Regions from separate parts of the Mesorhizobium sp. RCAM 05099 genome, predicted to be linked through region 2. Evidence: predicted binding sites of a transcription regulator. Region 2 holds the regulator's gene; each other region holds the start of a gene.

Region 1 (9,634 bases), 480 kb from region 2:
GCGCCTGACGGAAAAGCTGATCGATGGCAGCATCGCGCCGGGGCTCGATCCCTATGGCAGCGACGATGCCATCGGCGCTTTGAATACCGCTTTCGTTGCTGACGGTTACTTTGTCGACATCGCCGATGGCGTCGAACTGGACAAGCCGATCGAACTGCAGAACCTGCAGGCCGGTGGCCAGACGCATGTGCGCCTGCCGGTGCGTGTCGGCGCTGGCGCCAAGGCAATCATCGTCGAGCGTCAGACGGGTGACGGGGCTGCTCTGGTAAGTTCGGTCAGCCAGCTCGTGCTCGGCGAGGGCGCCGAGGTGACGTGGCTGATCGTCCAGGAACAGCCGGAGACGGCGACGCATCTGGCGCAGTTCACGGCCCATATCGGCAAGAACGCCAAACTGACGCTGTTCGTCATGAATGCCGGCGGCAAGCTCGTGCGCCAGGAGATCATGGTCAAGACCACTGGCGAGGGCGCCGATTTCAAGCTGCGTGGCATCAACTTGCTTGCAGGCGACACCCATAGCGACGTGACCATGGTGCTCGACCACACCGTGCCGCACACGACCTCGACGGAAGTGATCCGCAACGTGGTGACCGGCAAGGCGCGCGGCGTCTTCCAGGGCCGCATCAACGTCCACCAGTACGCGCAGAAGACCAACGCCAAGATGGCCTGCAACACGCTGCTGTTGTCGGACGACGGCGAGTTCTCGACCAAGCCCGAACTTGAAATCTTCGCCGACGACGTCGTCTGCGGCCATGGTGCGACCGTCACCGAGATAGACCACGACCACCTGTTCTACCTGATGGCGCGTGGCATCGACGAGAAGAGCGCGCGCGGCCTTCTGGTCAAGGCGTTTGTCGCCGAGGTGATCGAGGAATTGGACGACGAGACGATTGTCGAGGCGCTCGAAGCGCGGCTTGACGACTGGTTCGTGGCACACGGGTGATCCTGATGAACGCTCCGGGCAAGATCGGAGATTTCTACGACGTCGAGGCGATCCGCCGCGACTTCCCGATCCTGTCGCGGGAAGTCTATGGCAAGCCGCTGGTCTATCTCGACAACGGCGCGTCGGCTCAGAAGCCGCAGGTGGTGCTGGATACAATCCAGCACGCCTACAGCCAGGAATACGCCAACGTTCACCGTGGCCTGCATTTCTTGTCTAATGCCGCGACCGATGCGTATGAGAAGGCGCGCGAGACTGTGCGCCGTTTCCTCAATGCGCCGAGCACCGACAACATCGTCTTCACCTCGAACACGACGTCGGCGATCAACACGGTCGCCTATGGCTATGGCATGCCCAACATCGGCGAGGGCGACGAGATCGTGCTGTCGATCATGGAGCACCACTCCAACATCGTGCCGTGGCATTTCATCCGGGAGCGGCAGGGCGCCAGGCTGGTCTGGGTGCCGGTCGACGATCTCGGCGTCTTCCACATCGAGGAATTCGAGAAGCGGCTGACCGACCGCACCAAGCTTGTCGCCATCACGCAGATGTCGAATGCCTTGGGCACGGTGACGCCGATCAAGGAGATCGTGCGCATTGCGCATTCGCGTGGAATTCCCGTACTCGTCGACGGCAGCCAGAGCGCCGTGCACATGCCGATCGACGTGCAGGATCTCGATTGCGATTTCTTCGTCTTCACTGGCCACAAGGTCTACGGTCCGTCCGGCATCGGCGTGCTCTGTGGCAAGAAGGACATTCTCCTGGGCATGCGACCGTTCATGGGCGGTGGCGAGATGATCGAGGAAGTGACGGAAGACATCGTCACCTATAACGAGCCACCGCACCGCTTCGAGGCCGGCACGCCGCCAATCGTGCAGGCCATCGGGCTGGGCGCGGCACTCGACTATATGGAAAAGGTCGGTCGCGAGCGCATCGCCGCGCACGAGGAAGACCTCAAGACCTATGCCCACGAGCGGCTGCGCGCCATCAATTCGCTGCGCATCTTCGGCGACGCACCGGGCAAGGGGGCGATCATTTCCTTCGAGTTGCAGGGCATTCATGCCCATGACGTGTCGATGGTGATAGATCGGCAGGGAGTAGCGGTCCGCGCGGGCACCCATTGCGCCCAGCCGCTGTTGAAACGTTTTGGCGTAACCTCCACATGCAGGGCATCGTTCGGGATGTATAATACAAGGGCCGAAGTCGACGCTTTGGCAGAAGCGCTCGAAAAAGCGCGAAAGTTCTTCGGGTGACGATCATGGACGACGCTAGCCATACCACCGAGACCGTACCGGAAGCGGCCATCAATCCGCTGGTTTCCGCTTCGGCCATTCCCGCCGACGAATTGGCGCGGCTGACCGACGACATCGTCTCGGCGCTGAAGACCGTCTACGATCCGGAAATCCCGGCCGACATCTACGAGCTCGGCCTCATCTACAAGATCGACATCGAGGACGACCGCTCGGTCAAGATCGACATGACGCTGACCGCGCCCGGCTGCCCTGTCGCTGGCGAAATGCCGGGCTGGGTCGAAAACGCCGTCGGCGCCGTCGAAGGTGTTTCCGGCGTCGAGGTCAACATGACCTTCGACCCGCCCTGGTCGCCCGACCGCATGTCGGAAGAGGCACAGGTGGCGGTCGGTTGGTACTAGCGTCGAGCCGACAAAGGTTGGTGCCCTTGCGCCAGTGATAAAACTTCACCATTTTAGGTGAGGAATCATTCGGCAGGCCTTGAACCTGCATGGAATGGAGAGAGAAAAAATGGGACGCTTCGCCGTCATCACGATGACCGAAAAGGCCGCCGACCGGGTGCGCGAGATCGTCGCCACCCGCGACAACGCGCATGGCATACGCCTCGGCATCAAGAAGGGCGGCTGCGCCGGCATGGAATACACGGTCGATCTGGTGACCGAGCCCAACACCAAGGACGACCATATCGAGCGCGACGGCGCCCATGTGTATGTCGCGCCTGAAGCAGCGCTTTTCCTGTTCGGCACCGAGATGGACTTCGAGCAGACGACGCTGCGCACCGGTTTCACCTTCCACAACCCGAACCAGAGTTCGGCCTGCGGCTGCGGCGAATCCGTCGAGTTGAAGCCGGCTGACTTGAAAGCGCTGGCAGAGGCGCGGGCGTCGGCCTGAGTATTCCTCCCCCGCAAACGGGGAGAAGGATGCTAATCCACCCACATCTTCATTCGCTTGTGCCAGTCGGCGATCGATTCCTCCGGGTAGACGTCGAATGTTTTGTCGCCCTTGCCGATATCAGGCTCGACCCAGTTCGCCTTGTACTTCAGCATCAGATGCACCTTGCTCGGAGGCTTCGGCAAGTCGCTGTCGATCGCCGAGGCGAAGGGATGGACCAGCTCCGGCCAGGTCGGATCGTAGAGCCACAGTGCCGATCCGCATTTCCTGCAGAAATTCCGCTCGCCTGACGAGACTTCGCATTGCGAATGCTCGTCATCCTCGATCTCGGCTCGATAAACGCCAAGATTGCGCTTGCCGGTAATTTTCAGCGTTTCGTAGTCGGCGCCGAGATTGATGGCGAAGCCGCCACCACCCTGTTGCTTGCGGCAGATCGAGCAGTAGCAGAGCATGAACGGCACCGGTGTGTGGCTCTCGACCTCGAAACGCACGGCGTTGCACCGGCAGGACCCTTTGAGCAGAAGCGGCATGAAAAACTCCGACGAATTTCGTTCTCAACCTGTCAGCATGGTTTTGGTTGCGGCGATGACAATGCCAGATGCCGATGTCATGATCGCGGCATGGACAATGAACGCATAGCCGAACTTTTCGAAGGCCTTGGCCCGGTCAGCATCCGCAAATTGTTCGGCGGCAAGGGCATCTATTTCGACGGCGTCATCGTCGCCATCGTGCTGCGCGGCGAATTGATGCTGAAGGCGGACGAGCAAAGCGCGCCCGCCTTCGAAGCCGCCGGTTGCAAGCAATGGACCTATACCGGATCGCGGCACGGCAAGCTGGTCTCCATGCCCTACTGGAGCATTCCCGACAGCGCGTTCGACGATCCGGACGAGATGGCGGTGTGGGCACGCCGCGCCCATGAGGCGGGACGGCGCGCCGGCAAGTAGCTGCGTGGAAACTACAATGCCCTGGCGATCTTAGCCGCCAGTCTTGCATTGTTTTCGACCAGGGCGATGTTGGTCTTGAGGCTCCTGCCGCCGGTCAGTTCGAGGATCTTCGACAGCAGGAATGGCGTCACCGCCTTGCCAGTCACGTTGAGAGCCTCGGCTGCCTTCTGCGCGGCTTCGATATAGAAGGCCATCTCCTCGGCCGGGATTTCGTGGTTTTCCGGCACCGGATTGGCAATCAGCATGCCGCCGCCGAGCCCGAGCGCCTGCCGCGTCTGGTAGAAATGCGCGATGTCTTCCGGCTTGTACAAGGTCAACGGCGCGCGGAACGGCGAATGCCGCGACCAGAAGGCTGGCATCGTCTCGCAGCCATGGCCGACCACCGGCACGCCGCGCGTCTCCAGCACTTCAAGCGTCTTTTCGATGTCGAGGATGGCCTTGGCGCCGGCCGATACGACGATGACCGGCGTGCGCGCCAGCTCGTCGAGATCGGCGGAAATGTCAAAACTCTTTTCGCCGCCCTTATGCACGCCGCCGATGCCGCCGGTGGCGAACACCTTGATGCCGACCATATGCGCCGCGATCATCGTGGCGGCGACCGTGGTGCCGCCGGTGCGCCCTTGCGCGACCGCAAAGCCGAGGTCGGCGCGCGACAGCTTCATGGCGTCACCCGTCATGGCGAGCGATTCGCGCTCACCGTCCGAAAGCCCGATCTTGATGCGGCCGGCAACCACGGCGATCGTCGCTGGCACGGCGCCGCCATCGGTGATGATCTTTTCGACGTCCGCCGCCATGGCGCCATTGTCGGGGTAGGGCATGCCGTGGGTGATGATGGTGCTTTCCAGCGCCACCACCGGCCGCCCGGCAGCCAAGGCTTGCGCCACCGGCGCATGGATGTCGATGAAGGGGCGGGCGGTCTCTGGCGTCATCTTGATCTCCAACCCGGAGTGCGGCGATCCATCGGGACGCGCGAGCGGCACTCCGGCACTATGAATTTGCCGGTCTCATGCCACTTCCTGCGCATCCGGCACAAGGGCCAGCGCCTCGGAGAAGGTCGCCGCGGTGAAATCGGGAACGGCGTCGGCGCTTTCGATGGCCAGCGTCGCCGCGGCGACACCCTCGCGCAGTGCCGCGCGCAGGGGCATGCCACGCAGCAGGGCGGCAACGGTTGCGCCCGCCAGCGCATCGCCGGCGCCGGTAACATCCGCCACCTTCCTGGGAGCGGGCGGCATGACGGCAAAGGTGCCATCCCGGTCGAAACCCAGCACCGGGCCGCCGCCCGCCGTCACCACCGCGCTGTCGAGGCCGGCGCGTTTCAGGCCATCAACGATATCTTGCCCGGACGCCGTACCGTCCAGGCCAGCCAAGGCGACGGCTTCGCGCTGGTTCATGAAGACGACGGCCAGATGGCCGAGGACCGATTTCAAACGCACGATCTTGGCCGGCGAAATGGCAATGGCGAACACGGGCTTGCCGGCGGCAAGCAAAACCAGCCGCTCCAGTGCCGCCGAAGGCAGATTGGCGTCGCACAGAATGGCATCGGCGGCGGCGATCACCTCCCGCACCTTGGAACGACGAATCTGCTTGGGAAACGCCAACTCATAGAGCGCCATGTCGGCGAAGCCGACGATCAGTTCGCCCTCGCGGTCGATCAGCGCCGTGTAGCTCGGCGTCGTCCGATCAAGGAACACGGCGGACAGGTCGGCAATGCCTGCTTCCGCGATGGCTCGCGCGACGGTATCGGCGGCGGCATCGCCACCACGCACCGACAGCAGCGAGGCCGAGACCCCGCGCCGCACCAGACTGCGCAACGCGTTGAAGACGCCGCCGCCGACATCCTCGCGCATCGTGCCCGGATTGGAGGCGGCGGGCACGTAAGCGCCCGAAACCTGGCCGCGCCGGTCGATATGGGCACCGCCCACCGCCAGAATTCTTGGAGATTTCACCATGCCGGCGATATGACCTTTGTTATTCCACCCGCACAAGCGCTAGGCTGCGTGACGGAGTTTCGCATGCAAGGCAACGATTCGGCGGATCGAAACGGCCAAGCTGTCTGGCCCAATGTGGGATGCATTCCTGCTCGGGTTCTGGGACGAAAAAAGAACAAATCCGAATTTTGATTGTTTTTCAGATATTTGAAGCCCCTTGCCAAACGAGAACAAAAAAGGTACAAAATGACAGGGATTACGGATTGTCCGGCCTTCATTGACGACCAAGGGGTGATGTATCATGGCTCAGAATTCTTTGCGGCTGGTAGAGGACAAAGCGGTGGACAAATCAAAGGCTCTGGATGCGGCGCTGTCGCAAATCGAGCGGGCTTTCGGCAAGGGCTCGATCATGCGGCTCGGCGCGAACGAGCAGGTCGTCGAGATCGAAACGGTGCCGACCGGCTCGCTTGGCCTCGACATCGCGCTTGGCGTCGGTGGCCTGCCGCGCGGCCGCATCATCGAGATCTACGGGCCGGAAAGCTCGGGCAAGACGACGCTCGCCCTCCACACTGTGGCGGAAGCCCAGAAGAAGGGCGGCATCTGCGCCTTCGTCGATGCCGAGCATGCGCTTGACCCGGTCTATGCGCGCAAGCTTGGCGTCGATCTCGAGAACCTTCTGATCTCGCAGCCCGACACCGGTGAGCAGGCGCTGGAAATCTGCGACACGCTGGTGCGCTCCGGCGCGATTGACGTGCTGGTGGTCGATTCGGTCGCGGCGCTGACGCCTCGCGCTGAAATCGAAGGCGAGATGGGCGATTCGCTGCCCGGCCTGCAGGCCCGGCTGATGAGCCAGGCGCTGCGCAAGCTGACGGCATCGATCTCGCGCTCCAACACCATGGTCATCTTCATCAACCAGATCCGCATGAAGATCGGCGTCATGTTCGGTTCGCCCGAGACCACGACCGGCGGCAACGCGCTGAAATTCTATGCTTCGGTGCGCCTCGACATCCGCCGCATCGGCTCGGTCAAGGACCGCGACGAGGTCGTCGGCAACCAGACCCGCGTCAAGGTGGTCAAGAACAAGCTGGCGCCGCCCTTCAAGGTGGTCGAGTTCGACATCATGTATGGCGAGGGCGTGTCCAAGACCGGCGAACTGGTCGATCTTGGCGTCAAGGCCGGTGTGGTCGAGAAGTCGGGTGCCTGGTTCTCCTACAATTCGCAACGTCTCGGCCAGGGTCGCGAGAATGCAAAACTGTTCCTGCGCGACAATCCCGACACGGCGCGCGAGATCGAACTGGCGCTCAGGCAGAATGCCGGGCTGATCGCCGAGAAATTCCTCGAGAATGGTGGCTCCGAAGGCGGTGACGACGGTTTCGAGGATGAAGCCGGCGCGATGTAGGACGAGTATGGTCCGTCAGGGCTTCAGCCTGAGTTCGCGTACCCCAGTTTGAGTTTGCGTATCAATGCGTTTCGAACCGCCGGCCCTGGGTCGGCGGTTTTGCGTTTTGGCGGTGAGGCAGGCCGGTCCGGACAGTCGGCAAAGACCATGATTTGGACCAATTCCGTGTTTCTGGACAGGGTGCGGTGCGATCGCTAAAAGGCCAAGTCTATCTTCCAGGACGCAAGAGCCCATTTTCCGCCGGCTGGCCGGCGGTTCTCTCGAAAAGGCAGCATTCATGAGTGGCGTGAACGAGATCCGGTCGACATTTCTCGACTACTTCCACAAGGAGGGTCACGAGATCGTCGCGTCGAGCCCGCTGGTGCCGCGCAACGATCCGACGCTGATGTTCACCAACGCCGGCATGGTGCAATTCAAGAACGTCTTCACCGGCCTTGAGAAGCGGCCTTATTCGCGCGCCTCGACCGCCCAGAAGAGCGTTCGCGCCGGCGGCAAGCACAACGACCTCGACAATGTCGGCTATACCGCGCGCCATCTGACCTTCTTCGAGATGCTCGGCAATTTCTCCTTCGGCGACTACTTCAAGGAGCGTGCGATCGAGCTTGCCTGGAACCTGATCACCAAGGAATTCGGGCTGAACAAGGACAAGCTGCTGGTCACCGTCTATCATACGGACGACGAGGCAGCCGGCTTCTGGAAGAAGATCGCCGGTTTTTCCGACGATCGCATCATTCGCATTGCGACCTCGGATAATTTCTGGGCGATGGGCGACACCGGACCGTGCGGGCCGTGCTCGGAAATCTTCATTGACCGGGGCGAGCACATCTGGGGCGGCCCTCCCGGCAGTCCGGAGGAGGACGGTGATCGTTTCCTCGAATTCTGGAACCTGGTGTTCATGCAGTATGAACAGGTGACGAAGGAGGAGCGCATCGACCTCCCGCGCCCGTCGATCGACACCGGCATGGGCCTGGAGCGCATGGCGTCGATTCTTCAGGGGGTGGAAAGCGTCTTTGAAACCGATCTGTTCCGTCACCTGATCGACGCGGCGTCGTCGGCGATCGGGCATGGCCCCGACAAGGAAACCGTCGCGTCGTTTCGCGTCATCGCGGACCATCTGCGCTCGTCCTCCTTCCTGGTGGCCGATGGCGTGCTGCCGTCGAACGAAGGCCGTGGCTATGTCCTGCGCCGCATCATGCGACGCGCCATGCGCCATGCGCAGTTGCTTGGCTCCCGTGATCCGCTGATGTGGCGCCTGGTGCCGGCGCTGGTGCGCGAGATGGGCCAGGCCTATCCGGAACTGGTGCGCGGCGAACAGTTGATCACCGAGACGCTGAAGCTCGAGGAAACCAGGTTCCGCAAAACGCTGGTGCGCGGCCTCGGCTTGCTTTCGGAGGCTACGGAAAAGCTGCATCCCGGCGACATGCTGGATGGCGAAACGGCCTTCAAGCTCTACGACACGTACGGATTCCCGCTCGATCTGACGCAGGATGCGCTGCGCCAGCGCAACATCTCGGTCAATCTTGCCGGCTTTACCGATGCGATGGAGCGGCAGAGGGCCGAGGCGCGCGCTCATTGGGCAGGCTCCGGCGACGCGGCCACCGAGAGGGTCTGGTTCCCGGTGCGCGAGCAGGCCGGCGCCACCGAATTCCTCGGCTACGAGACCGAGCAAGCGGAAGGCCTCATCCAGGCGCTTGTCAGGGACGGCAAGACCGTCGACAGCGCCAGCAAGGGCGAGGCGGTTGCCGTGGTCGTCAACCAGACGCCGTTCTATGGCGAGTCCGGTGGCCAGATGGGCGACACCGGTGTCATTTCGGGCGAAGGCTTCTCGATCGATATCTCCGATACGCAGAAGAAGGCTGATGGGCTGTTCGTCCATATCGGCAAGGTGGCCAGCGGTACGGTCAAGACCGGCGCGGCCGTCGAGTTGAAAGTCGACCATGCGCGCCGCACCAGGCTGCGCGCGAACCATTCTGCGACGCATCTGATCCACGAGGCGCTGCGCGAGGTGCTGGGCAGCCATGTCGCGCAGAAGGGCTCGTTGGTCGCGCCGGAACGCCTGCGCTTCGACATTTCGCACAACAAGCCAATCTCGCCCGAGGAGCTCGAAGAGGTCGAGCGCATGGCCAACGAGATCGTCGTGCAGAACAGCCCGGTGTCGACGCGCCTGATGTCGGTCGACGACGCCATCGCCGAAGGCGCCATGGCGCTGTTTGGCGAGAAGTACGGCGATGAAGTGCGTGTGGTGTCGATGGGCACCGGCTTGCATGGCGCCAAGGCGAACCGGC
Region 2 (9,634 bases):
CGCCGGCTTGATGGGCCTTGCGCGTCAGCGCCGCCATGTCGCGCAACTGGCCGGATTTGTAGTTGACGTGGTTGACCAGGATGACGGCGACGCGCTCATCGATCAGCTCTTCGATGGTTGGCGCATCGACGCCCTCGAGCCGCAGCACAGTGCCCGGTCGCGTCGATGCCACGCCTTCGGCCATATAGAGGTCCGTTGGAAAGCTGTCGCCCTCGGCGACGATGACCGACCGGTCTGGCCGCATGCCAAGCGCCGCGTGAAGCACCTTGTAGATGTTGATCGAGGTCGTATCGCAGACCACCGTCTGGCCAGCCGCGGCGCCAATCAGGCGTCCGAGCTGGTCGCCGAGCGCGACCGGCATGTCGAACCAGCCGGCGGTGTTCCAGGCACGGATGAGGTCCTGCGCCCATTCTTGTGTCGCGGCCTTCTGGATCTCGTTGAAGACGGCCGGTGAAGCGGCACCCAGCGAATTGCCGTCGAGATAGATCACCCCTTCCGGCAAGACGAAGCGATTGCGCATGGAGCGCAGCGGATCCGCGGCATCCAATGCCTCGATTGTTGCGAGATCGGGAATTGCATTCATGATCGATTGTCCTCCGCGCACACGCGCGCCCAGATGAACACGACAGGTGAAATCGGCCGGCCGATCATGCGCAGTCTGCCGGATTGTGTCAAACATTATATATAATTTACACCACAGAAGATTTTCATATATAATTGATGCGCTGTGCGCGGATGGCAACGATGTTGGATGATGGACACTCGAAGACTGAAGCGGCCTACAGGCTGCTGCGCCGCGATATCCTCACGACCCGCCTGAGACCCGGCGCGCCGCTCAAGCTCAGCACGCTGCGCAATAGCTATGGCATCGGCTGGACACCGTTGCGCGAAGCGCTGTCGCGACTGGAGGCGGAGCGCCTGGTGACTTCCATCAGCAATCGCGGCTTCGCCGTCGCTCCGGTCTCGCGCGCCGAACTCGAAGATCTGTCACGCGCCCGGTTGGTGATTGAGCTGCCTCTGCTCCAGGAATCGATCGAGAAGGGCGGCCATGAATGGGAAGATGCCGTCGTCACGGCCCACTACCGGCTGTCGCGCTGCAAGACCGCGGTTGATGACCCTTCAGATGAAGTGGTCGACGGATGGGATGAAAAGCACGAGGCCTTCCACGCGGCGCTGCTCAGCGCGGCAACATCCCCCTGGCTGCTCAACTTCCAGTCCACCATCGCGGATCAGTTGCGTCGCCATCACCGCTTCCTGGGCCTTGCGCCAACGTTGCGGGCGGCCACCGGCCAGTTGCATGGCTATGAGGAGGCCATGGAGGCGTTGCGACGGGCTGTCGCGATCGAACATCACACTGCGCTCATGGAAGCAGCGCTGGATCGTGACATCGAACGCGCGAAAGCGCTGATGACGGTGCACATCGGCTATACGCTGCATGTCTATGTCCATGCCGGTGACGGCAGCCCAAACAGGCAATGAGGTAGACGAACTGAGGCAAAAGCCGATATAGGAATTTCTTGGGCAAAAGTTGGCGTTTTGGCTTCGTTTCGTTCACGGCGGGCGAACGACTGGTGAAAGTGAAAAAGCAGCTTCCCGACGTCTCTGGGCGACTGAGGCCAAGCCTCGGCACACGCTGGTCCACAGGCCGTTAACCATAACAATTTCAACGTGTGCAAGTGCACTGTGGCGGCGGCCGGCCGGGGATCACGGCCCGCTGCCAAGCGCCAAATAATTTCAGCCGTCTTAACAAATTCACTAAACTTTAAACGGTTGCGGAACACAACTGGAACAGATAGTGTTTGTTCTGGGTTTGTTTTTCGATTCTGGTTCAAACCTTCGTTCAATGCCTCGGGGGCCGCCATGCTGACGCGCAAGCAACATGAACTGCTGATGTTCATCCATGAACGGCTCAAGGAAAGCGGCATTCCGCCCTCCTTCGACGAAATGAAGGAAGCGCTCGATCTCGCTTCAAAATCCGGAATTCATCGACTGATCACGGCGCTCGAGGAACGTGGCTTCATTCGCCGGCTGCCGAACCGGGCGCGCGCCCTGGAAGTGCTGCGGCTGCCCGATTCGATCGCGCCCGGCCTCAACGCGGCGCGCAAATTCTCTCCAAGCGTCATCCAGGGCAGCCTCGGTCAAGGCGGCGGCCTTGGCCGGCAGATCAAGCCGGCGTCTTCACGCATGCCCTCGGCCGGCAATGACGACGACGTGGTCTCCGCGGTGTCGATCCCGGTGATGGGTCGCATCGCCGCCGGCGTGCCGATCGACGCCATCCAGCATCAGACGCATTCGATCTCGGTGCCGCCGGACATGATCATGGGTGGCGAACACTATGCCCTGGAGGTCAAGGGCGACTCGATGATCGAGGCCGGCATCTTCGATGGCGATACGGTCATCATCCGCAATGCCGATACCGCAAGTCCGGGCGAGATCATCGTGGCACTGGTGGACGACGAGGAGGCGACGCTGAAGCGGTTTCGCCGCAAGGGTGCCTCGATTGCCCTCGAAGCCGCCAATCCGGCCTACGAAACACGCATTTTCGGACCGGACAGGGTCAAGGTGCAAGGCAAGCTCGTTGGGCTGATCAGGCGCTACTGATCAGTGCTGGTGACCGCCTTTTCAGGGTTGCGATAGGGCGGCAGGCCCCTCGCCTCGCGTGAGAATTTGCGCTGGGTGTGCCAAGGTCGATATGGCCTGTTCACAGCGAAGCTGACCGTTGCTGGCATGATTGCCGATCGACGATCGAAGAAGACGGCCGCACTGCCTTTGCGGGCGAGTTGCCGCTTGGTGATGACCAGAACCAGCGGATTGTGACAGGGATCATAAGCTGTCGCGTCATTGATGACGATCAGTTCCGCGAAGCCGCAGGCCTTCCACGCGTCCTTGCGATCCTCGACTTGCGCAATGATAGCGCCAGACGGGTGCCTTGCGAGACATACGCCGGCGGTGCAGTAGAAAGGCGCTCCCAGCGGCAGTTCGGCGGAATCCGCGATGTCGAATTGTCCGTCTCCCTTGTCGAACACCTCCGGCACGACGACGGTTTCGGATGCCAGTGCGCGTTTCCAGTTGTCGACGGTGAATTCGTTCGGACGCGCCCGGCTGACCGCGAGTTCGCCGCCGCCGATCGGCAGCGCCACCAGCCTCGCGTCCTCCGAGATCAGCACATCCGGCGCGCGCGTATCCGAAACGGTCAACAGGCCGGCAAGCGCGAATGGCAGTGCCAGGAGCCGCAGCCATGTCGTCGCCATCGTCGCAATGACTAGGGCGATCGCCACCAGCAGCACGGATTGCTGTGAAATCAGCCCGACGGCATCGATCGGTGAGCGTTCCGAGATCCACGCCGACAAGACGATCATCGCGGTCAGGCCTTTGCCCATCACATAGAGGAAGGGACCATCGACGCCGAACGGCATCGCCAGCGCGCTGAGAACGGCGAAAGGCATCACAACCAGCGAGACGATCGGCATGACGGCCAGATTGGCGAACGGGCTGAGCGGCGAAACGCGCTGGAAATGCCAGATGGCGAAGAGCGCCGTCGCGCTGCCGGCGATGATGGAGGTCATGGCAAGGCCACCCATCGCCAGCAGGAATTTTCGCGTCAGGAAACTGGGCAATGACCGCTTTGGCGGCGGCGGTCTCGTCTTTCCCGCACGATGATCCGACCAGCCGGCATAGGCACCGACCAGCGCCATGTGCAGTCCGGAAATGGAAATGATGTGATAGATGCCGGTCCGCCGCATCGCTTCGTTGATTTCATCGGGAATGCCGGCGCGCACGCCGACGATCAGCGCAGCGGCGATTTCACCTTCGGCGCCACCGACGCTGCCCCTGATATGGTCTGCAATGGCTTCGCGGGCATTCTCTACCGCCGAGGAAAGACGGGCCGCCAGCGGCATGTCGTCGTTATCGGCTGTGACGATCCTTGGATTGCCAAGGAAGAAGCCGCTGCCGCCTATTCCGGAGAAATAGCTGTCGAAAGAAAAGTCGTAGCTGTTCGGGCGCACCGGGCCGGTTGGCGGCAACAACTTGGCGTAACCCGATATCAGGGAGCCGGCGGTCGTTTCGGCCGGTATCTTGCGTGCCGAAAGCCGAACGCGTTCCGGCATATAGCGTAATTTCGGCCGTGCGGTCGACGTCACGTCGATGGTCAGCCGAATGCGGCCGCTCTCCATCTGGTCGAGCGAGACGACGCGGCCGGTGACTTGCGTCGAGATCTCCGAGCCCAGCATCTGAGTTCCGGCCCGCCACGTCTCGACCTTGCCGGCAAGAAAGCCCAGCGCGCACAACAATGCTGCCATGAAGCACAGATGGGTCATCGGCCAGGGACGCGAGACAAGCGCACAGAGCCCCGCGAGGGCGACAACCGCGACGGGTTTTGCAAAGTCAGGCTCCGTCGCCAGGGAAAAGTAGCCGACCGCTCCGCCAGCCAGGCAGACCGGCACCAGCAGGAAGGCAATGCCTCGGTCAAGTTCGAGGTCCGCCGCCACTGCCGCGCTATGGCGCAGGCGAGGCAGCGAAACCCGACGGAATTGCCGGTGCAGGCGCAGGATCGCGCCGGCTTCTGCAACCGGAACGGGATTGGAGACATCCGCCTGTAACGGATGGTCTCCGGGGCTCGGCACGAGGGGCAATGACGATGGCAGCGAGGTCGGCGGAGGCGTCGCAAACAGGGACCGTTCGCTGACGCCAATGGCGGCGTCCTCGCCCTGATCCGAGCCCCAGCCTCGTCCAGCCATCGGGTCTGCCCCTTGCGCCCTCGACACCCTATGCTACATGAACGCGCAACGCGCGAAAGTCCGCGCATCCACACCCGCTTCAGCCGTTTCCCGAGAGTTCCATGCCCGACAAGGTCGTCACCCGTTTTGCCCCCTCGCCCACTGGCTTCCTGCATATTGGCGGAGCCCGCACGGCGCTGTTCAACTGGCTGTATGCAAAGCACACCAGCGGCATCATGCTGCTGCGCATCGAAGACACCGACAGGGAGCGTTCGACCGACGCTGCGACCGCAGCCATTCTCGACGGGCTTTCCTGGCTCGGTCTGACCTGGGACGGCGAGCCGGTGTCGCAGTTCGAGCGCGCGCCGCGCCACCGCGAGGTGGCTGAAGAACTCGTGCGCATGGGCAAGGCCTACTACAGCTACGAGACACCTGCCGAGTTGGAGGCGATGCGGGAGGCCGCACGCGCCAAGGGCCTGCCGCCGCGCTACAATGGCCAGTGGCGCGACCGCGCCCCGTCCGAGGCGCCCGCGGGCGTCAAGGGCGCCATCCGCATCAAGGCGCCTACCGAGGGCGAGACGGTGGTGCACGACCGCGTTCAGGGCGAGGTGCGTTTTCCCAACAAGGACCTCGACGATTTCATCATCCTGCGCTCGGACGGCAATCCGACCTACATGCACGCTGTCGTCGTCGACGACCACGACATGGGTGTCACGCACATCATCCGTGGCGACGATCACTTGACCAACGCCGCCCGGCAGACGGTCATCTATCGCGCGATGGGCTGGGACGTGCCGTCGATGTCGCACATCCCGCTGATCCACGGCGCCGATGGCGCCAAGCTGTCGAAGCGGCACGGCGCGCTCGGCGTCGAGGCGTATCGCGCCATGGGCTATCTGCCGGAGGCGCTGCTCAACTATCTGGCGCGCCTCGGCTGGAGCCACGGCGACGACGAGATCATGTCGATCAAGGACATGATCTCCTGGTTCGACATCGGCGACGTCAACAAAGGCGCTGCCCGCTTCGATTTCGCCAAGCTGGAGGCGTTGAACGGCGTCCACATGCGGCGCATGAGCGATGCCGAGCTGTTCGACATCTTCATCGCCACCTTGCCCTATCTCGAGGGTGGCCCGGCCATGGCCCCGCGCCTCGACGACAGGAACAAGGCCCAGTTGCTGGCAGCACTTCCAGGCTTGAAGGAGCGCGCCAAGACGCTGGTCGAGCTTGTCGATGGCGCCGCCTTCCTGTTTGCCACCCGACCGCTGCCGATCGACGACAAGGCGGCACTATTGCTCAATGACGATGCCCGCAAAATCCTGCGCGGGGCCCACGAAGCCTTGAGCGCTGTTTCAGGTGACTGGACGGCCGCCGCGGCTGAGGCAGCAATCCGCGACTACGCGCAGGCCGGCGGCCATAAACTCGGTGCCGTGGCCCAGCCCTTGCGCGCCGCGCTGACCGGCAAAAGCACCTCGCCGGGTGTGTTCGACGTGCTTGCGGTGCTGGGGCGCGAGGAAAGTCTGGCGCGCATAGCCGATCAAATCGATTAGCAGCAAACTGGCCCAAGAAGATTGGCATTGAAAGGGGCGTTTCGCAGTGCAACATTAGGCCTTGGCCCAATCTGGCACGCACCTCCTGAAATGCGGTGGCGAATACGCGCATTGTGGTGATTTCGACGTGTCGCCTTGCACAATTTGCCTTTGCCGGCATGAGGAAACAAGAAGGAGTTTGCAATGACCGAAGCTGCGACAAAACTGGAATTTGGCGGCACGACCCAGGAGGCCACGGCAAAGCTCGAATTCGCAGGCAAGACCCATGAGTTCAAGGTGCGAAGTGGCTCGGTCGGGCCTGATGTCATCGACATCGCCTCGCTCTACAGCACCACTGGCGCCTTCACCTACGATCCTGGCTTCACCTCGACCGCGAGCTGCGAGTCCGAAATTACCTTCATCGACGGCGACGCCGGTATCCTCCTGCACCGCGGCTACCCGATCGACCAGCTGGCCGAGCACGGCGATTTCCTCGAGGTCTGCTATCTCCTGCTCTACGGTGAATTGCCGACCAAGGCGCAGAAAGACGATTTCGATTACCGCGTGACGCGCCACACCATGGTGCACGAGCAGATGTCGCGCTTCTTCACCGGCTTCCGCCGCGACGCGCACCCGATGGCGGTGATGTGCGGCGTGGTCGGCGCGCTGTCGGCCTTCTACCACGACTCCACCGACATCTCCGACCCCTACCAGCGCATGGTGGCGTCGATGCGGCTGATCGCCAAGATGCCGACCATCGCCGCGATGGCCTACAAATACCACATCGGTCAGCCCTTCATTTACCCGAAGAACGAGCTGAATTTCGCCGCCAACTTCCTGCATATGTGCTTTGCCGTGCCGTGCGAGGAATACAAGATCAACCCGGTGCTGGCGCGTGCCATGGAGCGCATCTTCATCCTGCACGCCGATCACGAGCAGAACGCCTCGACCTCGACCGTTCGTCTCGCCGGTTCGTCGGGTGCCAACCCGTTTGCCTGCATCGCCGCCGGTATCGCTTGCCTGTGGGGCCCCGCCCATGGCGGCGCCAATGAAGCGGCACTGAACATGCTGGGCGAGATCGGCCATGTCGACCACATTCCGGAGTTCATCGCCCGCGCCAAGGACAAGAACGACCCGTTCCGGCTGATGGGCTTTGGCCACCGCGTCTACAAGAACTACGATCCGCGCGCCAAGATCATGCAGAAGACGGCGCATGAGGTTCTTGGCGAGCTCGGCATCAAGGACGATCCGCTGCTCGACATCGCCATGGAGCTGGAAAAGATCGCGCTGACCGACCCCTATTTCATCGAAAAGAAGCTCTACCCGAATGTCGACTTCTATTCCGGCATCACGTTGAAGGCGCTGGGCTTCCCCACCACCATGTTCACTGTGCTGTTCGCGGTCGCCCGCACCGTCGGCTGGATCGCCCAGTGGAAGGAGATGATCGAGGACCCGCGCCAGAAGATCGGCCGCCCGCGCCAGCTCTACACCGGTGCGCCGGAGCGGGACTACGTGCCGATCGCCAAGCGCTGATCGAGGCTTTCTGGAGTGGAAAAGGCGCCCGTCAGGGCGCTTTTTTTATGTGACGGAGCACAACGCCCGCCGCGATCTCGCCGGATGGCTTGTCGGTTGCCATACGCCGGGTGATCTCGGCAAATCCGCTCTTCTGCCAGGCGCGCATACCGCTGTCTGCGAACAGTGCTTCCATCTGCCGGACCAGATTGTTCGGCTTGACATACTCGTTGTAGAATTCCGGAACCAGCGCGCGGTCCGCGATCAGATTAGGCAGCAGCGCCGACCAGACCGACAGCAGGTATGGCGCCACGGTGCGGGCGACGGGATCGAGCCTGTAGCACGAGACCATCGGCACCCCCGCCAGCGCCAATTCCAGGGACACCGTCCCGGACGCTATAAGCGCGGCATCGGCCTTGCCGAAAGCCTGCCATTTGCGCTGGGGATCGACGATGATCTCGGGCTTTTCATCCCAACGGTTGACCGAGGATTTGACGAGGTCGGCGACATGCGGAACCGTCGGCAGCAGCAGGCGCAGGCGATGCCCGCGGGCGCGCAGCATCGACACTGTTTCACCGAATGGGTCAAGCAACCGCCGCACCTCGCCGCGTCGCGAGCCGGGCAGGACGAGCAGTGTCTTCACGCGGTCCGCTGCAAGGTCGCGCGGCAGGTCCTGCGCCCTGGCCGCCGCGAGCACGCCCGCATCATGCGTGAGGCGATGCCCGACATAGGTGCCGGGCGGGCCACCCAGCCGCTCGAGTTCCTTCACCTCGAATGGCAGGATGCAGAGAATGTGATCGACGTAGGGCTTCATCGCTACAGCCCTGCCCGGCCGCCACGCCCATACGCTCGGGCAGACATAGTGGATGATCGGGATCGACGGGTTGGCCGCACGCACCTTCCTGGCGACGCGTAATGAAAAGTCCGGACTGTCGATGGTGACGAGGCAATCGGGCTTTTCGTCCGCAACGATTTTGGCCAGCTGGTTGATCCGACGCATCAGACGCGGCAGGTCACGCAGGATGGCACTGAACCCCATGAGGGCGATCTCGCCGGCATCGAATGGCGATGCCAGTCCCAGCGCCTGCAGATGACGGCCGCCGAGGCCGACGAGTTGTACCTCGCGACCGGTCGCCTGGCCGAGCGAACGCACGATATCGGCGCCAAGCAGGTCGCCGGACTCCTCGCCGGCAACGATCGCGATCCTCAGCACCTTGTCAGCCATGATGCGGCTCCGTGGCGGCAGGCAGACCGATGATGAACAGGCCGAGTGTGTTGGCGCTCAAGATGGTTGCCGGGCCTTCTAGAACCAGCGATCGTCCCGCTTCGATGGCAATGCCGGCAAGCCCGGCCGCATGCGCCGCTTCGACCGTCCGCGGGCCGATGGAAGGGAGATCCGCGCGCAGTTCCTGGCCGGGCTTGGCACACTTGACCAGCACACCTCGGGTTTTCCCGGCTATCCGGCCGTGGCCGCGCAGTAGCTTCGCACGCTCGAGCAATCCGGCCGTCCCCTCGATGCCTTCGAGCGCAATGGTCCGGCCGCCAACCGCGACCGCCGCCTGGCCGATATCCAGCGCGCCTATGGCCTTTGCCGCGGCAAGGCCGGCTTCAATGTCGCGCCAGTCCGACTTCCTGGGTGTGGCTTTCGTCAGGATGCCCTCGGCGGCAACAAGGTTCGGCACGAGTTCGTGGGCGCCGACAACCTTGATTCCACGCGCCTCAAGACCTCGTGCCACGACCTTCAGCAGGCCATCGTCGCCACGCGCAAGCGCCGTGATAACCAAGGGGATCACCGCAAGCAGGCTAAGACTGGGGCGTAGCGCAAGCAGTCGCGGCCTGCGCTTGATTTCACCCGCGAGCACCAGATGGGTGATCCGA
Region 3 (9,634 bases), 1.3 Mb from region 2:
ACGGCGTCGCCTACACCGAGCTTGCCACGCTGGCCGGCACCGGCCATGTCGGAACCGCGCTCAGCCTTGCCAACAGCTTCGTTTTCGTCGGGTTCTTCCTCGTGCCGGTGGCCATTCCGGGGCTTCTGCACTTCTGCTCATGGCCCGGCGTCTGGCTGTCGGCAGCCATCTGCGCGCTGATCGCATGGCCGATCTTCCTGCGGCCGACCTGAGGGACGTGCCAGCCGCAAAACCGCCCGACTTCGAAATCACCACCTACAGTCGACTAAGAAAACCCGATCGATTCCGTTAACGTCCCATCAAGGTTAATGCATCATTTTGCTCTCCAGTGGGGTCAGTAGCGTTCCTGGAGAGTGTTCCGTGCATCGACGTGTGTTGAAGCGGCTGGTCGCCGCCGCCGGTGAGAGAAAACGCGGCTTTCTGCCTCAGCTCGTCATCGGTCTCGGCATCTGGATGGGCTTCCCGACCGTCGCCGCCTACCAGGACATGACCAGCCTTGTTTCCGGCCTTGAAGCGTCGAGCACGCGCTGGAATTCCTATGTCGAGAAATCCGTTGCCGGCTCGACCCATTCCGCTGAAATGCCCTTTGTCGATTCCGATGTCACCGGCTCTATCTCCGGATCGGGTATCCATCTGGCCGGCGTCGGCAATGTGTCGTTTCGGGGCAAGGGCGGCAAGGTCAGTGGGACTCCCGACGAGGACCGCGTCGTGCGCGCCGACAAGAAGGGCCGCATCGTCCAGATGTCTCCCGTCGCACCGCCCAAGAACTTCAACGCCGGGTCGATCTTCGAGCGCACCTCCTCCTTGCTGCGCCCCAGCATGGACAGCGGCCTCAAGATGGCCTTCGCCAAACCGCAGATCAAAGGCAAGGAAATCCAGATCGCCGCGGCGTTCCATGCGCGTGAGGACAAGAAGTCGGATCCCGGCGTGCCGGCCATGCTTGCAGCCCTGGTCAACAACGACCATCCGGATGTGCTGGCGACCGCCTATGCGCAGGCCGAGCCGGACTATGCCAAGGCGTCGCCCTTCGAGGCCCTGCTGCAGGACGACAAGCCGAATGACGGCCGCTTCATTCCGCCGATGGCCAAAGGCGACCATTCGTGGATACAGAACCCGCTTCCGGCAAGCGTCTTCTCCAAGCCGGAACAGGCATGTCTTGCCAACGGCATCTATTTCGAGGCGAGGAGCGAATCCGTGCGCGGTCAGGCCGCCGTTGCCCAGGTCATCCTCAATCGCGTCCGCAACCCGGCCTATCCGAATTCGATCTGCGGTGTCGTCTACCAGAACGACAGCTGGTTCAACCGTTGCCAGTTCTCCTTCGCTTGCGACGGCAGGAAGAAGCGCATCGACAGCCCGGCCGCCTACAAGACCGCCCAGGATATCGCCATGGCCGTCACCGCCGGCAAGATCTTCATCCCCGAGGTCGGCTCTTCGACCCACTACTACGCCCAATATGTCCATCCCGGCTGGGCACGCACGATGCAGAAGATGACAAAGATCGGCCTGCATATCTTCTACCGGACCTATGGCGGCGGCTGGAGCTGAGCACCGAACAGTCGCTGATCTTTTCGCGCGGTGCGCGGTCGATCAAGGAGCCATTGCCTGGGGGATTCGTGCCATGCATCCCCGTCATCGCGGCGGGCACGATGTCGCACCTTTCTAAATATCTGATTTTATTGCCTAAAATACATGGCGATGAACTTCTGCCCGTGGCTTGACGGGCGCAAACCCTCTAACTATGTTGCCGGCGACTTTAGAAGCGGACGGACGGTGACGGTCTGACCGGGCAGGGGGGTTGCGATGGCCGATAAAAGCAGGCCAGACGGAACCGGAGAAACCGGCCGCGGCAAGCAGCATGAACCCGACATCCGCGACGACGATCTTGAGCGCCGCCGGCGTGAACTTGAAGCATCGCTTGCGACAAGGCTGCCGAACCGGCTCGAGGGGAAAGACGACGCGAAAGCGGGCAGTGCGGCCGGTTATGGCCAGGCGGTCAAACTCTCCAGCGAATTTATCGCCGGGGTGGTGGTGGGCGCCGGCATCGGCTGGATGATCGACCGTCTGGCGGGGACCTCGCCATGGGGGCTGATCGTGTTCCTGCTGCTTGGCTTTGGCGCCGGCGTGCTCAATGTCATGCGTTCCGCGGGCGTTGTGGCCGAATTCGGACAGGGCGATAAGTCGCGTTCTGACCGGGACGATGGAAAATGACCGCCCTTCAGGCGTCATTTGGAAATAGCCGCCCTTTGTGTGGCAATGGTAATTTGGCCGTACGCGGCATTGACGGGGTTTGAACGTGGCAGCTGACAAGGTCGATCCGATCCACCAGTTCCATATCAACAAGCTGATACCGATCGAGATCGGCGGCTATGACCTGTCGTTCACCAATTCGGCGCTGTTCATGGTCGCCACCGTGGTTGTCGCGGCGGCGTTTCTGTTTCTGACGACGTCGAGCCGCAGCCTTGTTCCCGGCCGGCTTCAGTCGATCTCCGAAATGGCCTATGAGTTCGTCGGCAACATGTTGCGCGATGCCGCCGGCACGCAAGGCATGAAGTTCTTCCCGTTCGTGTTCTCGCTGTTCATGTTCGTGCTGGTCGCCAACCTGCTTGGCCTGTTCCCGTATTTCTTCACCGTCACCAGCCATATCATCGTCACCTTCGGCCTCGCCGCCCTGGTGATCGGAACCGTGGTCGTCTACGGCTTCATGAAGCATGGTCTCGGTTTCCTGAAACTGTTCGTGCCGCATGGCGTGCCGGTGTTCCTGCTGCCGCTGGTGGTGCTGATCGAGGTGATCTCCTTCGTGTCGCGCCCGGTCAGCCTCTCGGTTCGTTTGTTCGCCAACATGCTCGCCGGCCACATCACGCTGAAGGTGTTCTCGGGGTTCGTCGTCAGCCTGAGCGCGCTGGGCGCGGTCGGCGTGGCGGGCTCGGTCCTGCCGCTTGCAATGGCGGTGGCGCTGACCGCTCTGGAATTGCTGGTCGCCTTCTTGCAGGCCTACGTCTTTGCCGTCTTGACCTGCATGTATCTCAACGACGCCCTGCATCCCGGGCATTAATCCAAGAGTTTCCGGCATTGGCGCCGGATGGAATCGCAACGGAATTTTAGATCCAAAGGAGTTGAACAAATGGACGCAGAAGCAGCAAAGTACATCGGCGCCGGCATCGCTTGCCTGGGCATGGGTGGCGCGGGCATTGGCCTCGGCAACATCTTCGGCAGCTACCTCGCGGGCGCTCTGCGCAACCCGTCGGCTGCTGATGGCCAGTTCGGCCGTCTGATCTTCGGCTTCGCCGTGACCGAAGCTCTGGGCATCTTCTCGCTTCTCATCGCGCTTCTGGCCCTGTTCGGCTGAGCCCCTCTTTGGCTAAGCCATGAGAAGATTGGACAGGCCAGCCGCGAAAGCGGCGGGCCTGAATTTCGGGGATAGTCCATGTTCGTGACATCTGCCTTCGCGCAAGAGTCCGCGCCTGCCGCCGATACCAGCCACGCTGCTACGGAAGGCGACACGCATTCCGGCACCAGCGTGCCTGCTGAAGCGCACGGCACGTTTCCGCCATTCGATCCTGCGACGTTTCCGTCGCAGCTTCTGTGGTTGGCGATCACTTTCGGGCTGTTCTATCTCTTCCTGAAGCGGGTGGTGATGCCGCGTGTTGGGGGCATCATCGATGTCCGCAACGATCGCATCACACAGGATCTCGACCAAGCAGCCAAGTTGAAGGGCGAGGCCGACGCCGCTGTTGCTGCCTACGAGCAGGAACTGGCGGAAGCCAAGACCAATGCCAACGCGATCGGCCAGCAGGCCAACGATGCGGCCAAGGCCGAAGCCGAGACCGCACGCAAGAAGGTCGAGGCCGCGCTTGACCAGAAGCTTGGCGAGGCCGAGGCGCGCATCGCTTCCATCAAGGCCAATGCCATGAAGGAAGTCGGCACCATTGCCGAGGACACCGCTTCGGCGATCGTCGAGGCACTGGTCGGCGGCAAGGCCAGCAAGGCCGAGATCGCGGCCGCGGTCAAATCCGTGGCCGGGTGAGGAGCGCATCATGGACGCCACATCTCTCGCAACACTTTGGGCAACGGTAGCCCTCGTCATCTTCCTGGGCGTTGCCGTCTACATCAAGGTGCCAGGCCTGATCGCCAAGGCGCTCGACGCCCGCGCCGCCAGGATCAGCAATGAGCTTGATGAAGCGCGCCGGCTGCGCGAGGAGGCCCAGCAACTGCTTGGCCAGTATCAGCGCAAGCGCAAGGAAGCCGAGCAGGAAGCCGCCGACATCGTCGCGGCTGCCAAGCGCGAAGCCGACATGCTTGCCGCGGATGCGCACAAGAAGACCGAGGATTATGTTGCCCGGCGTACAGCCCTTGCCGAGCAGAAGATCGGTCAGGCAGAGCGTGACGCGATCGCTGAAGTCCGCGCCAGCGCCGTCGACATCGCTGTCGAGGCTGCGCGCACCCTGCTGGCCGGCAAGATCGACGCCAAGGCCGGTGCCGACCTCTTCAAGGCATCGCTTGCGGATGTGAAGTCGAAGCTGAACTGAGCCTGTTGTTCAAGCAAGGATCGAAGCCGCCCGGGAAACCTGGCGGCTTTTTTGTTGTTGCGGAAATGATCTCCCCCTCGAGGGCGGGAATGATCTCCCCCTCGAGGAAAGAGATTACCCGCTCAGCCGTTTCGCCGATCCCTTAATTCAATCAAGTCCGGCCAGGCTCTCTTCTTCCGCCACCTCAACGCCGCCCAGCCTGAACGGCGCGAAGGACACGCGGTGCAACCGTGCGACAGGCCCGTGCGCCTCGATTGCCGTGCGGTGGCGGACCGTGGCGTAGCCCATGTGGACCTCGAAACCGTAGCGATCGTGATGGTTGCCGCAACCGCACATCATTCTGTCCCGCATCACCTTGGCGACGATCGAGGCGGCAGCGATCGATTGCGACCGCTGGTCGCCCTTGATCAGCGCCCGCCCCGCGCAAGGCAGGCCTGGCGGCACGTCGCGCCCGTCGGCGAGCGCGAGCTTCGGCTGAACAGGCAGGCCGACCAGCGCACGGCGCATGGCCTCCAGGCTGGCCTTGAGGATGTTGCTGCCGTCGATGCCCTCGGCGCTGATGGACGCCATCGAAACGCCCAGCGCGGAACCAAGAATTCGCAGGAACAGCGCCTCGCGCTGCAAGTGGCTGAGGCGCTTGGAATCGTCGAGCCCGTCTGGAATGTTGGCGGGGTCTAGCACCACCGCCGCGGCGACGACTGGCCCAGCTAGGGGGCCGCGACCGGCCTCATCCATCCCGGCCACCGGCCACAGACCGTCGGCCATCGCCTTCGTCTCGAAGGAGAAGTCGGGCTTCTCGACGATTTCAAAGAGAAGCGGAGAATCGGAACGCGCGCGAGCCATGTTGCGGCGAGGTTCGCATCGGCTCCGATTCTCCGCAAGTCCCTCCGGGTCGGGTGGGGCGCCGGACCGGGAGGGCACCGTCTGCAGGCCGGGGCAGGCCGGACGGGATTCTTGTGCTGCGACAGATCAAACCACCGCAGTGAATTGACCTCTCAAAGCAGCGTCAGCTGCAGCTGGTCCTTTCCGGCGGAAACGAACTGGTCGGTCCGAAGCGCACGCCGTTCGACATTGAGGCCGAGCCGCTTGGCGGTGATCTCGAAACGCCGGCCTATCTGCCAGGCGTAGGGACCGGCACCCTTCATGCGCTTGCCCCATTCCGAATCGTAATCCTTGCCATCACGCATCGAACGGATCAGCGACATCACGTGGCGGTAGCGGTCGGGATAGTGGCGCAGCAGCCAGTCCTTGAAGATCGGACTCACCTCCAGCGGCAGGCGCAGGATGACATAACCCGCCTCGCGCGCGCCGGCCGCGCGTGCCGAATCGAGGATGCGTTCCATCTCGGGGTCGGTCAGGCCGGGGATGATCGGCGCCACCATCACCGAAGCCGGAATGCCGGCATCCGAAAGCTGCCGGATAGCCTCCAGCCGCTTGGTCGGCGTCGATGCGCGTGGCTCCATCGTTCTGGCCAGCATGCGGTCGAGCGTCGTCACCGACAGCGCCACCTTGGCCAGCCCGCGCTCGGCCATGCGCGAAAGAATATCGATGTCGCGCGTCACCAAGGCGGACTTGGTGACGATGCCGACCGGATGGCCGCGTGCTTCCAGCACCTCGAGGATCTCGCGCATGATCCGGTATTGCTTCTCGATCGGCTGGTAGGGGTCGGTGTTGGTGCCGATGGCGATGGTGCGTGGCTGATAGCCGTCCTTCGACAGCTCCTTGTCGAGCAAGCGCGCCGCATCCGGCTTGGCGAACAACTTGGATTCGAAATCGAGACCCGGCGACAGGCCCATGAAACTGTGTGTCGGCCGGGCAAAGCAATAGACGCAGCCGTGCTCGCAGCCGCGATAGGGGTTGATGGAACGGTCGAAGGAAATGTCGGGCGATTCGTTGCGGGTGATGATGGTGCGAGGCTTCTCGACCTGCACTTCGGTCTTGAAGGGCGGCAGTTCCTCCAGCGAATTCCAGCCGTCATCGAAGACATGCCGGCTGACCGGCTCGAATCGCCCGGAAGGATTGATGCCCGCCGACCTGCCGCGATTGCGGTCCGGACGGACACGCACGCCGCTCTGCTCGATCATTGCATTGGCCATCTCGGCTCTTCCTGCCCCGAAAGCTGCAATGTCGGCGCGCACGATCTGTTCCATTTTCGCCCGCTCCCAGGGACTGTCCATGTTGTGTCGAATCGCTCGGTTCATGAAATTATTCCTATTTTGCCGATGAGAACAAAGCAAGAACTTTTTATGGTGCAGCGCAAGAACTGGCGCTCTGCGCCGCTTTCCGCTATTCGGCTAATGATGCTCAGCGTTCTCATAGAAACCCGAAATGACGAGGAGGCTCTCGCCCGCACGCTCGCCTCGCTGATTGGCGGCGCGGTCGAGGGCGTGGTGCGCGAAGTCATCGTCTGCGACACGGGTTCGACCGACCAGACGCATCGTGTCGCCGAGCATGCCGGCTGCCACTATGTCGCGAGCGGCGGTGTTGTTGCGGGCATCCGGCAAGCCAAGGGTGAATGGCTGTTGCTGCTGGAGCCCGGTGCGCGGCTGGTGGAGGGCTGGATCGACGAGGTCGTTGCCCACACGGCCAGGCAAACCATGGCGGCGCGGTTCTCGCGGGTGCGGGCCAGCCGCATGCCGTTCCTGGCGAGGGTCTTTTCGGGAAATCGCGCTTTGGCCGAGGGACTGGTGATCAGCAAACAGCAGGCCGCCGCCGCGGCGAAGAATGCCGGCAGCGCCGAGGCCATCGCGCGTGGCCGCGCGACAAAGCGGCTCGACGCCGAGATCTGGGTGGCGTCGCCGAAGCAAGAGCACCGCTCCCCGATCTGATTTTTGCAGTTGCTCTCTCCATTGTGCATTGCACAAAAGCTGACGCGGGATTAGCTTCCTGTAGAGGCGGGTGAATTTGGTTTGGGTCATGCCGAGGGCCGAGCGCCGATGCGTATCAGTGCCGCTCTCATAGCCGAGGATCCGATGAACCTTTCGACATCAGACAAATCTGGTGCTGCCAGTCTCGAGGCAATCGCGCGCAATGGCAGCCTGCTGCGCCGCATCGCCGTGCGCATTCCGACCTATTTGACGGATCTGCGCGAAAACCCCGCCTGGTTGCCGATGTTCGTTTTGGCCCGCACCATGCCTGGGCGCCGGATGCACTGGCTGGGCGCAAGGCGCGCCCATCCGGCCGAAAATGCCGGGGATACAATGTTCGCCGGCATCGAGCGCGCCGCGGTGGTCGAAGCGCTGCGCTGCGACGGGCTGTTTTCAGGCCTGGTCCTGCCGCCGGCGATTCACGAAGAGATCGCGGATTTCGCCCAGCGCACGCCTTGTTTCGGTAATTTCGATCGCCGTCTCGAATTCATGCCGGGTGAACATGCCGAGGCCGAGAAGCGCTTTGGCCGCTCGCTGCTCAGCGGCCATTATTTCGAACGCACACTCGACTGCGGTGCAGCGCTCGCCATCCAGCGCGATCCGCTGCTTCTCGATATCGCCGCGCATTATCTCGGCGGCCAGGCAAAACTGATCACGACGCGCGTCTGGTGGAGCTTTCCGACCGGCGAGGCCTCGGACGCCGACAAGAACCTTGCCTCGCTGGGCAAGTACCATTTCGACCTCGACGATTGGCGCATGCTGAAATTCTTCTTCTATCTCAAGCCCGTCGACGCCGACACCGGTCCGCATGTCTATGTCAGGGGCAGCCACAACCGCCGCGCCCTCAAGCATCAGCTCACCTTGCTGGTGGGGCATCCCGCGCAGGAGGTTCTGGATGTCTATGGCGAGCAGAGCCCGGTGACGCTGACCGGCGAAGCGGGCCTCGGCTTCGTCGAGGATCCGTTCGGTTTCCACATGGGCACAGTGCCGGCGCGCACGCCGCGGCTGATGATGGAAGTCGGCTTCGGCGTATCGCCGCCGTCACGCCGGCGGTTTCATGGGGAACCTGTCATCCGCTGAACGAGAACTATTCGAAGCTCATCTCGACAGGCATCCAGCGCGAGCGGCGCCTGGCTTGTCGCTGCGCTTTGCTTTCCGTGTCGAAATCCACCGGGATCGGCTGCTGGCTGAACCGTTCTTGGTCGTCCAGCGCGTTGATGATGACAATCGCTCTGGCGTCGGCGTCTGCGGTGATCGCGGCGACATAGACGCCGCACTCCCGGCAGATCAAATAGTCGGCCGTCCTCAGCCCAAACCGGTATCGGTGCAATCGCATTTCGTCCTTGACCGAGATGATCAGCCTGCCGTCCGGGTCGGCAACGGCGCGCGAACCATGTTTGACGCAGAACGAGCATTGGCAGGCGCGAACTTCGATCTGTGATGGGTCGAGCCCGGTTGAAAATCCAAGGCGTATGTTGCCGCAGTGGCATCCGCCAGTATGCATGGTCATCGTATCTGCCTTGTCGTGAACGGCGATGATCGCCTTCAGGCAAGATACTTTTCCAGGGTCCGGTGCGGAATGGCGTTTCGAAGGCGCCGGTAGCGTTCTGCCTGGCAATCGCGACGCGAAACCGGTGCTTTGCCTCGGCTTTTACGGAGCCGATTTTCCGCGCCGCAGATGCTCGTCGAGGCGCGGCATGATCTCGACGAAGTTGCACGGCATGTGCCGGTAATCGAGTTGCGCTTTCAGGATGCCGTCCCAGGCGTCCTTGCAGGCGCCGGGCGAGCCCGGCAGCACAAAGACGAAGGTGGCGTTGACGACGCCGCCGGTGGCCCGGCTCTGGATCGTCGAGGTGCCGATCTTGTCGTAGGAGATGCGGTGGAACACTTCCGAAAAGCCATCCATGCGCTTTTCGAAGATCGGCTCCAGCGCTTCCGGCGTTACGTCGCGCCCGGTGAACCCGGTGCCGCCGGTGGTGATCACGACATCGATCGCCTCGTCCTTCGACCAGCCGAGCACCTTGTCGCGGATTTTTTCGCGGTCATCGGTGACGATATCGCGGGCGGCAAGCCTATGGCCGGCTTCAGTGATGCGGTCGACCAGCACCTGGCCGGATTTATCGTCGGCAAGGCCGCGTGTGTCCGAAACGGTCAGCACCGCGATGCGCACGGGAATGAAGGAACGGCTCTCGTCAATTCTGGCCATCAGCTCCCTCCGATGCGATGCTGCGCGTCGCCGCG

The links. The regulator LexA, encoded in region 2, represses DNA repair genes until DNA is damaged. The targets are predictions, from matches to a motif close to TGTTCNNNNTGTGTTCNG.
Region 1: a site for LexA is predicted at 6,177-6,194, ahead of recA (recombinase RecA). Genes of this name have one in related genera too.
Region 3: a site for LexA is predicted at 6,751-6,768, ahead of AC56QQ_RS24750 (PA0069 family radical SAM protein). Genes of this name have one in related genera too.

The regions. Positions count from the first base shown of each region.
Region 1 covers NZ_CM185035.1:4,171,003-4,180,636, reverse strand. Annotated here, with positions in the region: gene sufD (Fe-S cluster assembly protein SufD) at 1-940, shown strand, start outside; gene AC56QQ_RS20730 (cysteine desulfurase) at 946-2,190, shown strand; gene AC56QQ_RS20725 (SUF system Fe-S cluster assembly protein) at 2,196-2,588, shown strand; gene sufA (Fe-S cluster assembly scaffold SufA) at 2,698-3,078, shown strand; gene AC56QQ_RS20715 (GFA family protein) at 3,111-3,608, opposite strand; gene AC56QQ_RS20710 (TfoX/Sxy family protein) at 3,699-4,022, shown strand; gene AC56QQ_RS20705 (pseudouridine-5'-phosphate glycosidase) at 4,034-4,951, opposite strand; gene AC56QQ_RS20700 (carbohydrate kinase family protein) at 5,027-5,971, opposite strand; gene recA (recombinase RecA) at 6,252-7,349, shown strand; gene alaS (alanine--tRNA ligase) at 7,627-9,634, shown strand, end outside.
Region 2 covers NZ_CM185035.1:3,689,936-3,699,569, reverse strand. Annotated here, with positions in the region: gene kynU (kynureninase) at 1-583, opposite strand, end outside; gene AC56QQ_RS18105 (GntR family transcriptional regulator) at 745-1,479, shown strand; gene lexA (transcriptional repressor LexA) at 1,861-2,601, shown strand; gene AC56QQ_RS18095 (ComEC/Rec2 family competence protein) at 2,595-4,739, opposite strand; gene gltX (glutamate--tRNA ligase) at 4,841-6,265, shown strand; gene gltA (citrate synthase) at 6,449-7,777, shown strand; gene lpxB (lipid-A-disaccharide synthase) at 7,809-8,981, opposite strand; partial or broken gene AC56QQ_RS18075 (LpxI family protein) at 8,974-9,634, opposite strand, start outside.
Region 3 covers NZ_CM185035.1:4,979,752-4,989,385, reverse strand. Annotated here, with positions in the region: gene AC56QQ_RS24790 (MFS transporter) at 1-212, shown strand, start outside; gene AC56QQ_RS24785 (cell wall hydrolase) at 361-1,545, shown strand; gene AC56QQ_RS24780 (AtpZ/AtpI family protein) at 1,801-2,208, shown strand; gene AC56QQ_RS24775 (F0F1 ATP synthase subunit A) at 2,294-3,052, shown strand; gene AC56QQ_RS24770 (F0F1 ATP synthase subunit C) at 3,122-3,346, shown strand; gene AC56QQ_RS24765 (F0F1 ATP synthase subunit B) at 3,425-4,024, shown strand; gene AC56QQ_RS24760 (F0F1 ATP synthase subunit B) at 4,035-4,526, shown strand; gene rnhB (ribonuclease HII) at 4,674-5,369, opposite strand; gene AC56QQ_RS24750 (PA0069 family radical SAM protein) at 5,522-6,676, opposite strand; gene AC56QQ_RS24745 (glycosyltransferase) at 6,827-7,354, shown strand; gene AC56QQ_RS24740 (hypothetical protein) at 7,499-8,473, shown strand; gene AC56QQ_RS24735 (GFA family protein) at 8,481-8,903, opposite strand; gene moaB (molybdenum cofactor biosynthesis protein B) at 9,045-9,599, opposite strand; gene AC56QQ_RS24725 (4-(cytidine 5'-diphospho)-2-C-methyl-D-erythritol kinase) at 9,586-9,634, opposite strand, start outside.